Pelosinus fermentans DSM 17108: one gene and its partner. The protein of the gene in region 2 interacts with the protein of the main gene of each other region in a pairwise test. Links are inferred from orthologs where the notes say so. Each region holds a gene or a part of one and is shown on either strand. Other genes may lie near its edges.

Evidence for each region. The genes of interacting proteins can lie anywhere in the genome.
Region 1: the proteins of ndk (region 2) and FR7_RS13970 interact in binary tests that used the Escherichia coli proteins (3 or more experiments, as listed by UniProt). The link is inferred for Pelosinus fermentans DSM 17108 from one-to-one orthologs.

What each region holds. Positions count from the first base shown.
Region 1 is NZ_AKVN02000001.1:3,018,898-3,023,491, reverse strand. The notes cover bases 1-2,956. They hold FR7_RS13970 (uracil-DNA glycosylase), read left to right. Parts: upstream 1-1,119; coding sequence 1,120-1,794; downstream 1,795-2,956. Other genes in these bases: FR7_RS13965 (ATP-binding protein), read right to left, coding at 1,866-2,956; FR7_RS13975 (hypothetical protein), read left to right, coding at 731-913; FR7_RS13990 (peptide ABC transporter substrate-binding protein), read left to right, coding at 1-124. In the rest of the region: more of FR7_RS13965, read right to left, coding at 2,957-3,122; FR7_RS13960 (LysR family transcriptional regulator), read right to left, coding at 3,217-3,639; FR7_RS23905 (hypothetical protein), read left to right, coding at 3,824-3,982; mmdA (methylmalonyl-CoA decarboxylase subunit alpha), read right to left, coding at 4,091-4,594. UniProt on the Escherichia coli protein: Excises uracil residues from the DNA which can arise as a result of misincorporation of dUMP residues by DNA polymerase or due to deamination of cytosine.
Region 2 is NZ_AKVN02000001.1:2,399,170-2,405,204, reverse strand. Bases 1,732-4,490 are described here. They hold ndk (nucleoside-diphosphate kinase), read right to left. Parts: upstream 3,440-4,490; coding sequence 3,023-3,439; downstream 1,732-3,022. Other genes in these bases: FR7_RS10935 (M42 family metallopeptidase), read right to left, coding at 3,974-4,490; FR7_RS10940 (gamma carbonic anhydrase family protein), read right to left, coding at 3,461-3,970; FR7_RS10950 (cob(I)yrinic acid a,c-diamide adenosyltransferase), read right to left, coding at 2,435-2,941; fusA (elongation factor G), read right to left, coding at 1,732-2,108. In the rest of the region: more of fusA, read right to left, coding at 33-1,731; more of FR7_RS10935, read right to left, coding at 4,491-5,047; FR7_RS10930 (hypothetical protein), read right to left, coding at 5,404-5,712. UniProt on the Escherichia coli protein: Major role in the synthesis of nucleoside triphosphates other than ATP. The ATP gamma phosphate is transferred to the NDP beta phosphate via a ping-pong mechanism, using a phosphorylated active-site intermediate.

The DNA.
Region 1 (4,594 bases), 620 kb from region 2 along the record:
CATACCCCTTTATTTTAGAAACAATATCGATGTAGTAAAAAAGACGGTTATGAATTATCAGGCCAACCCAACTCCCTCTGGTAATTTGTGGAATGCTTGGCAATGGGGTTTTGCAGCAAAGTAGCAGGAAGAGAAAACCAATTTACAAAGATAATTGAAAATCTTTGTTGACATTTTGTTATGAAAAGGTATAATAGTATATGTCGGCAAAATCAAACTATATAAAGTTGTGCTGAAATGACTTACTATGCGGTCGTGGCGGAACGGCAGACGCGCTAGATTCAGGTTCTAGTGAGGGAAACTTCGTGGAGGTTCAAGTCCTCTCGACCGCACCAACTTTTCGATGTTTATTTTGTTAAACAAATATGCTTGCATATTTCATGCGCGGTAGTGGCGGAACGGCAGACGCACCAGCTTGAGGGGCTGGCGGGGGCAACCTCGTGATGGTTCAAATCCATTCTACCGCACCAAACCTTAACTAATGGCTTATAGGCTTTTGCTTATAAGCTTTTTAATTTTATATAGATATCTTTTGCCAGGTGTGATTACGAATTTCCTAGAAGGATCTAAGGTCAGCTGTTGCATTTTACCAAAAAATATTTTAAAAGAGTATATTGTATTCATAAAAAGAAAGTTATTGTTTTAACAAAGTAAGTATGTTAAAATAATAACAAGGAAAGATGTAAGAATTATCCGATAATAATGTTGTGAATAGTAGGAGGGGATTTAAATGTATACAAATGTTATAACGAGTAAGAAATATCTATGTGACAATTGCCATTATCCCTTTATCATTTCAACAGAAAAGGGAGAATTACCAACAAACTGTCCGTTCTGTAACACTCCATTCACTTGTGGAGCACCTGATATTTCTTTTGATGGTTTTGAAAGTGAAGAAAACCTAAAAAAATAAAAAATAAAAGATTTGGCCTGTACAGAAGGAAACATTCTATTCGTTAGTTTGCCAAATCGCTCTTGAAAAGCCTTTAGAATTTTTTTCTAAAGGCTTTTCGTAAAGAGATAGCTGTCTGTGTGACTGGTGAAAAGGGGCGAAATTTGTGTTTTGAAGCTATTTAATTAACGTTTTATGTATGCTATAATAAAAAACGGTGATGAAATATGATAATATTTAAAAATGATTGGCAAGAATTGCTTGAAGACGAATTTAAAAAAGACTATTACTTAAACTTGCGGCAATTTCTAATACAAGAATATCGAACCAAGACCGTTTATCCAGATAAATATGATATTTTTAATGCTCTCCATTATACAGCTTATCAGAATATAAAAGTAGTCATATTGGGGCAAGATCCATATCATGGACCGAATCAGGCTCATGGGCTAAGCTTCTCGGTAAAGCCGGGAATCCAGCCTCCGCCGTCTTTAATGAATATTTATAAAGAGCTAAAAGATGATGTAAATTGTTATATACCGAATCATGGCTATCTTAAGCAGTGGGCAGATCAGGGGGTGTTGCTTCTTAATACCGTTCTTACTGTTTTAGCAGGGCAAGCGAATTCTCATAGGAATATGGGGTGGGAACAGGTGACAGATAAGATTATCAGCTTGTTGAACCAAAGAGAAGAACCCATTGTTTTTATTTTATGGGGAAGTAATGCTCAGTCCAAGACAAGCTTAATTACGAATAAGAATCATCATATTATTAAATCGGTTCATCCTAGTCCATTATCTGCATGCAGAGGTTTCTTTAAAAGTAAGCCTTTTTCGAAAGCAAATACAATTCTGGCATCAAGAGGACAAAGTCCGATCAATTGGCAGATTGATAATCTATAATAGTTGCTGATTTTTCTAAAAAAATATATACAACACACAAGACCTTAGCTCTATAGCTGAGGTCTTGTGTGTTATCTCTGGCTTAAAAGATGATTAATAAATTGCTGTCCTGTTCGTCCTGAACGTCCGTTATGCTGCCGTTCCCATCTTAGTGCTGCAGCCTGCAATTGTTCTAATGGCAGGCTGATTTTATTTTTTATTGCCAGTTGCTCTACAATGATAAGGTATTCTACTTGATTTGGGGACAAATAGGTGAGAGTGATGCCGAAACGGTCGGATAAGGACAACTTTTCATTTACCGTATCAAAGCGATGTACATCATCTGAATCTCCCTTTCGATCATCCCAAGTTTCTTTGATTAAATGCATCCTGTTAGAAGTGGCGTAAATCAGAACGTTGGAAGGGGTTCTTTCCACACCGCCATCAATAATGGATTTCAAATATTTATATTCAATTTCAAATTCTTCAAAAGATAAATCATCCAGAAAAATAATGAACTTCTGAGAATATTCTCTGAGAATCCCCAGTAATTGATTGAAAGATTTTAGTTCTAATTTAGAAACTTCTATGAGACGAAGATTTTTGATCATCGGTTCATTTAAGAGTGCTTTAACAGAAGATGATTTTCCTGTTCCTGGAGAACCAATCAGTAAAATATTATTTGCTGGTTTGCCATTAAGAAAGGCAAGAGTATTTTGCAGCAATGTTTCTTTTTGGTGCTCATATCCTGTTATATCTTGCAGTTGAATGGTGTCATAATTCTTTATTCCTATAAGGCCTGTACTGCTGCTCCAGCGCAAGGCGGTATAGTCAGACATGATGCCACAAGAATAAGAAGAATAGTGATTCATTAATTCTTGAACCAGCGCATCAAGTGGGGAGGATTCTGTAGCAAAGTGATTATAAAGGGTTGATATATTGCTTGTTGCTTTACTGTACGCAGTTGGTACAAAATTATGAATTAAATCGATGCTATCTTTTCCTGTTATAGTAGGTAAATCTCGAATTAGAAAATTTTTAAAAACTTTGCAATCATGTAATGCTGCCTGATATAAAGAGGAATTTGTATCTAGCATTCCATTGCTCTTTTCAGCAGTTTTACTAAAAAGATTTTCATCTTTAGAAACTAAATAAATAATATAATTTTTTAGTAGATCTCCCTCTAAGTGCAATTGTTCCGCCTTGATTAAAACTTCACTATACAATTCATAATATATATAATGAGGGCAATTCCTTTCCCAGAGAATTTGCATTTTTTTTACAATGCTGTCGGAGAGGATGCTGCGATACAGTAATAAATTTTGTAGTGGAAAATGTTTGTTATTCATGGTAGAATCCTTCTTTCTATAATTTAAAACTCATTTTATCACGAAGAAATTAATAATAGCAAATAGTATAGCGAGTCATTGTCTATACTATTTGCTATTCTGGTACGATACAGATTACGCCAATATCTAAGGTTCCGTCTTGGATTGCGAGTGCTACTTTTTTTGATCCATATTCTGATAGGTTGATTTCGATTTGTGGATACTTCTTTTTAAATTCTCCCAGTAACTCAGCAAATATGGTAGAACTAGTGATTGGAGGCAGGCCGATGAAAATTTTGCCTTTTTCCATTTTGATTTTATTTTCGAATTCAGTAGTAAGATTATGAAACATTACCACTACTTGTTGTGCCTGATCTAAGAAGACTATGCCTGCATCAGTTAACTGTACATATTTCGAAGTTCGATTAAACAGGGAGGTTCCCAATTCGGCTTCCAAATCTTTTATCATTTTACTAATCGCAGACTGGGATACGTGTGTTATATTAGCGGCTTTGCTAAAACTTTTTTGACGAGCCACTTCAACAAAATATTTAAATGTCGTATATCCATAGTAAACACCTCTGAACACAGTTTACTATCTATTTTAGTTATAGTAAAGATTGCAATTATATATTTTACTTATAAAAGGATTGGATTTAAAATGAAAGCAGAGAAACAAGAGAGAGAAAAATGTTTTATATAGAGAGTGAGGAGATGCTTTTATGATTAATCAACAAGCATATCAAGAAAATTTTATGGGAGGAATGAATGCTATGAAAAAAGATAAAACAAGAATAGAAAAGGCAAATGTTAAGAAAAATAAAAATGTAGATATTACACAAACTAAAGAATTTTGGTCTACATTAGCTGTACTTAGCTAACAATTGAAATTTTCTGTTACATTTGAAAGCGCTTTCTAAATATACGTAAGAGTATTTAGAAAGAAAAGCGCTACATTCCACACGAAATGGATGTAGCGCTTTTGACTTTTATAGAGGGATGTTACCGTGTTTTTTTGCGGGCCTTGTTTCTGTTTTTGTTTTAAGCATGTTAAGTGCTTCGATGATACGGGGTCTTGTTTCTTTGGGATCAATAATACAATCAACAAAGCCTCGTTCGGCAGCTTTGTAAGGTGTTGCAAAATCCTCTACATATTTTTGTGTTTTTTCTGCGACTTCTGCGTCTCCTCGAAAAATAATATTAGCTGCTCCAGCAGGTCCCATTACGGCAATTTCTGCTGTTGGCCAAGCGAATACCATATCGGCTCCCAGGTGTCTTGAACACATGCCGATATATGCCCCGCCATAAGATTTACGGGTAATAACAGTAATTTTAGGAACGGTTGCCTCAGAATAGGCATATAAGACTTTAGCACCATGACGAATGATTCCGCCATATTCTTGGCTAGTGCCTGGCAGGAAACCAGGGACGTCTACTAAAGTCACTAAAGGAATATTAAAGGCATCGCAAAAACGGATAAAACGAGCACTCTT
Region 2 (6,035 bases):
AGCAGACCTTTAGCCTGCTTTTCTAAATGTAATTAATGTTCTTCATTTTTGCTAGTAGCGATTATCATTTCTGCTATGCGTTGAGGCACTTCTTCGTAGTGAGAAAAGTTTAAATCAAAATAGCCGCGTCCTTGGGTAATAGAACGTAAATCAATTGCGTAACGAAACATTTCGGACATGGGAACTTGTGCTTTAATAACCCCAGCTCCTTGAGTAATAGGTTCCATTCCTTGAATTCGTCCACGTTTACCATTTAAATCAGCAATTACATCTCCCATAAAAGAATCTGGTACATTTATATTAACATTGCAAATTGGCTCTAATAATGCCGGCTTTGCCTGTAAAGCGCCTTTACGTAAAGCCATTGTACTGGCAATTTTAAATGCCATTTCTGAAGAATCAACATTATGATACGAACCATCATATAGAGTTACTTTAACATCTACCATTGGATAGCCACCTAAAATACCACCTACGAGTGCTTCACGCACTCCTTTTTCAACAGCAGGAATATATTGACGCGGTACAGCTCCACCAAAAATGGAATCAACAAATTCGAAATTAGTCCCCATTGGTAATGGATCTAATTGTAACCATACATGCCCGTATTGCCCATGACCACCACTTTGCTTTTTATGCTTTCCTTCTACTTTGACAGAACCACGAATGGTTTCCCTATAAGGAACCTTAGGATCCGATAATATTACATCTACACCAAATTTACGTTTCATACGTTCTGCCATAATGTCCGTATGTAATTCCCCGATGCCACTAACCAATAATTGTTTCGTTTCCACATTTTTTACAACTTTAAATGTTCTATCTTCATCCATAAGACGATTTAAAGCATTTCCAATTTTGTCTTCATCGCCTTTATTCTTCGCTTCAATGCTCATCGTAAACATCGGTTTAGGATACGTTATCGGTTCAAAAATTATAGGCTTATCTTTCTCACATAGTGTATCACCTGTTCCTGTCTCCTGCAGTTTTGCCACAACAGCAATATCACCAGCATATATAGCATTTAAAGGTTCTTGATGTTTGCCACGCAATGTAAAAAGATTTCCAAACCTCTCTATTTTTTCCTTAGATGCATTATATATCATACTGTCAGGTTTCATAGATCCTGAAAATATGCGTATATAACTAAGACGCCCAACGAAAGGATCGGCAGTTGTTTTAAATACTAATGCTGAAAAACCATCCGAAGCTTTTCTCTCCACAATTTCCTTTGACACAGGATGAGTCCCTAAGAAACGACTAGCTTCAGAAGATGGAGTATAATCCAATACTGCATTCATAATTTGTTGTATTCCGATATTTTTATAGGCTGCACCGCACATAACGGGAATTATATTTCCTTGAAAGGCACCTTTTAATATCCCTATTTTTATTTCTTCATCCGATAATTCTTCTCCATCCAGGTATTTAGCTAAAAGATCATCATCTGACTCAGCGACAACTTCAATCAATTTCTGACGAAGTTCCAAAGCCGTTTCTCTTAAATTTTCTGGAATATCTGCCTCTGCTCCCTGGGAACGTTGATTAGGAGAAGATAAAATTGCTTTCATTTTTACTAAATCGATAATGCCCTTAAAGTTTTCTTCTGCGCCAATAGGTAGTTGAATTGGCAGAATAGTGGAACCAAATTTATCTTTCATCTCCTGAATTACATTATGAAAATCCGCATTTTCACGATCCATTTTGTTAATAAAAACAATACGAGGTAAGTTTAGTTCACTAATATATTGCCACGCTTTTTCGGTTTCTACTTCAACTCCTGATGCAGCGCATACTACAACTAAAGCACTGTCTACAGCCCTTAATGTACTTTTTACTTCTCCAACAAAGTCAGCATATCCAGGAGTATCAATAAAATTAATTTTATGATCACGCCATTCACACGGCGCTAACGCCGCACTAATCGTTACTTTTCGTTTAATTTCTTCTGGTTCGAAATCTGTGGTCGTTGTCCCGTCATCCACACGTCCGATGCGAGTTATAGCTCCTGTATTAAATAATAAAGCTTCAGCAACACTTGTTTTCCCTGCCCCACCATGAGCCACAATCCCCACGCTTCTAAGCTTATCACTTCTGTACTCTTTCAAATTAATTCCCCCTATATTAATTTAGCCTTCTACCCATACTAATTAATATAACTTTTTTTACACTTCTCCGCGAATACTGAACATTCCTTCTTTTCAGTTTATTCATTATAAAAATTAATAACCGCCTATTATAGGCGGTTATTCTTTAATCAGCTTACGAACTTTTACAAAACAGCTGCATAATTTTACGCAGTGGCTTAGGTACTGACATAACATAGATTTTTAAAGGTTTCACCGCGTTCGCCTCCCTCATTACTTAACATGATACACACATTATATACTTATATTGTATGCTGCGATGGAGGCATTGGTGTATCTGATATTTATTATTGATTTTGCGCAAGTTCTGCTCGAGATAACATAAAGCATAGATCAGATAACCGATTTAAAGCAATTAATACTTGTTCGTTTACATCTTCTTGCTTTGACAATTTAATAGCTTGCCGTTCTCCTCTTCTAGCAGTAGTACGAGCTAAATCCAAAGCAGCAGCCCCGGCACTTCCACCAGGAATAATAAATTCTTTTAATGGGGGCAGCTTAGCATCAATTGCATCAATATATTGCTCCAATTGTTTTACATGAGCTTCCGTAATATAATATGATTCCTTATTAACACTAGCAAGATCTGCCATGACCATCATTAGCATTTTCTGTACGCTATAAATAACTTCTTTATTATCATTTTTACAGCACCACACCCTTGCTAATCCTAAAGCAGAGTTAATTTCATCAACTATACCATAAGCTTCTACTCTCAAACTATCTTTGTCAATGCGCTCCCCCGTCAATAAACCTGTAGTTCCTTTATCGCCAGTTTTTGTATATACTTTCATGGAAAAATTCCTCCTTAAATCTTATAATAGTCTAACGTTTCATTTAGACGTCAACGAATGATTGCTTATCCGAGAGAAACCTTATAAATAAAGTTCTTTCTCAGTGAAAAAATTCTTAATTTCTCTTTCTGCACTTATCAAACTATCAGAGCCATGAATGATATTTTTTCTAATATTTAACGCGAAATCTCCACGAATCGTACCTGCTGCTGCATCAATAGGATTAGTCGACCCCATCATAATTCTTGAAACTTTAATCGCATTTTCTCCTGCTATTACCATAGCAATAAGAGGACTAGAGGTAATAAAATCGACTAATTCTTGAAAAAATGGTTTATCAGTGTGTTCATAATAATGAATTTCAGCTTGCTTCCTGGTTAATTGCACCATCTTTATTGCAGCAATTTCAAAACCACGTTTTTCAAAGCGATCAATAATTTGCCCACATACACCTTTAACAACAGCATCAGGTTTTAATAGAAGTAAGGTTTTTTCCATAAATATCACCTCTTCAATTTCTTAACGATAGTGTAATGATTCGTTATAATAATTAAGAGCAGATTGTCTAATGTTTTCAATTTCCTTTTCGGTTACTGTTCTGATCACTTTTCCTGGTGCTCCCATCACCAAAGAATTAGGAGGAATTTTCTTATGCTCTGTGATGAGGCATCCTGCACCGATAATACAATTTTCTCCGATTTCTGCATAACTTAATATCGTAGATCCCATACCTATAAGACAATTACTGCCTATATGACAAGCATGTAAAATAACTCCATGACCAACAGTAACATAATCCTCAATAATCGTTTCATAGTCATGCATTGCATGAATCGTGGAATTATCCTGTATGTTCGTAAAGCTGCCAATGCTGATAGGATGAACATCACCGCGTATTACAGTATTAAACCAGATACTGGCATGGGAGGAAATTGTAACGTCACCTATAATATATGCGCCACCAGCCAAAAATACATTATCATTAATTTGAGGAACGGTTCCCTTATAAGGTATTATATTATCTTTCACCCTTTAATTCACCAACTTATTATATATAGTAGCATCTAACTTCTTTATGATTGCCATTAATAACTTAATTGCAGACTGATAATCATCCTGATGGATAATACTGTGATGACTATGTATGTAACGTGTAGGAATACTTAATACCAAGCTAGGTACTCCCTTCGCATGAACATGAATACGCCCAGCATCAGTCCCACCCCCTTCTGTAAATTGCAGTTGATAAGGAATTTGATTTTCATTAGCAATTTCAATAACCAAATCGCGCAATTTTGTATGTGGAATCATACTAGCATCATAAATACAAATCGCAACACCTTTACCTAATTTACTCGATGCCTGATCTTCAGAAATACCTGGTGTATCCCCAGCAATACAAGTGTCAATCGCAAATGAAAGATCTGGATTGACAACACCTGCACTAGTTGTTGCGCCCCGTAAACCAACTTCTTCTTGGACAGTTCCTACCCCATATACAGTATTTGAATGTTTTTCTAAAGCAAGTTGCTCCATAACCTCCGCCATTATGGCACAACCAATTCGATTGTCCCAGGCTTTAGCCATTAAAAGTTTTTCATTTGCCATAACAGTAAATTCGCTATATGGAACAATCGCATCACCAGGACGAATTCCAAATTTAACTTTAGCCTCTTCTTCACTACTAGCCCCAACATCAATATACATCTCACGCTTTTGTACGACCTTCTTGCGGTCTTCAGGAGTCAGAACATGAGGCGGCTTACTACCAATAACACCTGGAATATCGCCTTTGGCAGATAATAATGTAACTTTTTGCCCTAGCATAACTTGTTCCCACCAACCGCCTAGAGTGACAAATTTAATAAAACCTTCTTTGGTAATATTTTTTACCATAAATCCAATTTCATCCATATGACTGGCTAGCATAATTTTAGGCCCAGGTTGTTGACCTTCTTTTTCAAATATGATACTGCCTAACTTATCATAGGATACCGTTACATGATTATTGACTTTTTCTAACAGTAAATCCTTTACACGTTGCTCAAATCCCGATACTCCAGGAACCTCCGATATTTTCTTTAACCATACTAATGTCTTATCCACAATATCCTCCTTTATTTCTATAAGTGTACTTTCAAAAAAACAACTATACATTCACGATTGATAAACCCATATAGTGAAATAGTTTAGAAATGGCGGATTAATCGCTATTCTTATTTTTCAATGATTCCATCTATAATATCTTCTATTGCAATACATACACCCCAAAAAGAAAACAGATTTCTCCTGGTATTGTTTTCTATTTCGCATAATAAAATTCCTCTTTTGCCTACTTTAATTCATAAAAGAGCTAATAAATGTACTTACTAATCCCACCATACCCATTCTAAATCGTAAAAAGGTTATCCCATCGCTAGGATAACCCAATGAAAATTTTTAATCTTATATTGATTCAACAATTAAATATGATGATTATCCACATTAAAACATTGATAGGACTTTAAATTACGGATTGCTACTAATGCCTTTCCAATAAGTTGACCAACATCTCCAATGTTGTCCTCTAATTCGCAAATTTTTTCGCAATTTTCCAATAAATCCTTTTTATAGATTACGTAATTGGGTATCCTCTCTTCTTTTGTAATATCTTCTATGCGATTAAGTATGGTAATAACCGCAGAATAGCATAATAGCCTTTCCGTATTATTTTCCTTTTTGAGATTACGTACTAAGACCTCAATCTGTTCTAAAGCATTTTTAACTATCATCTGCAACTCTCTCTTCCTTCCTAATTGTATGTACAAGATTCGTCGAGAAATTATAAACTCCTGCATATGTATACCTAATGTTGCTTTCCTTTAACTAAGATTATTCGTTCAATTATCACCTACTCTGTCTAGTAAGCATACAATGTAGTAAGTCACAAGAATACGCATGAAAAAAGGAGGAATAATTATGGGCTTCGGGTTTGGAGGTAATGGCAACGGCCGTGGTGGTAATTGGTCTATTATTATCATCATCATCATTTTGTTATTTTTCTGCTGTTCATCTGATGATTTTTCCTCTTGCTGATATTTCTAAATTACTTTAG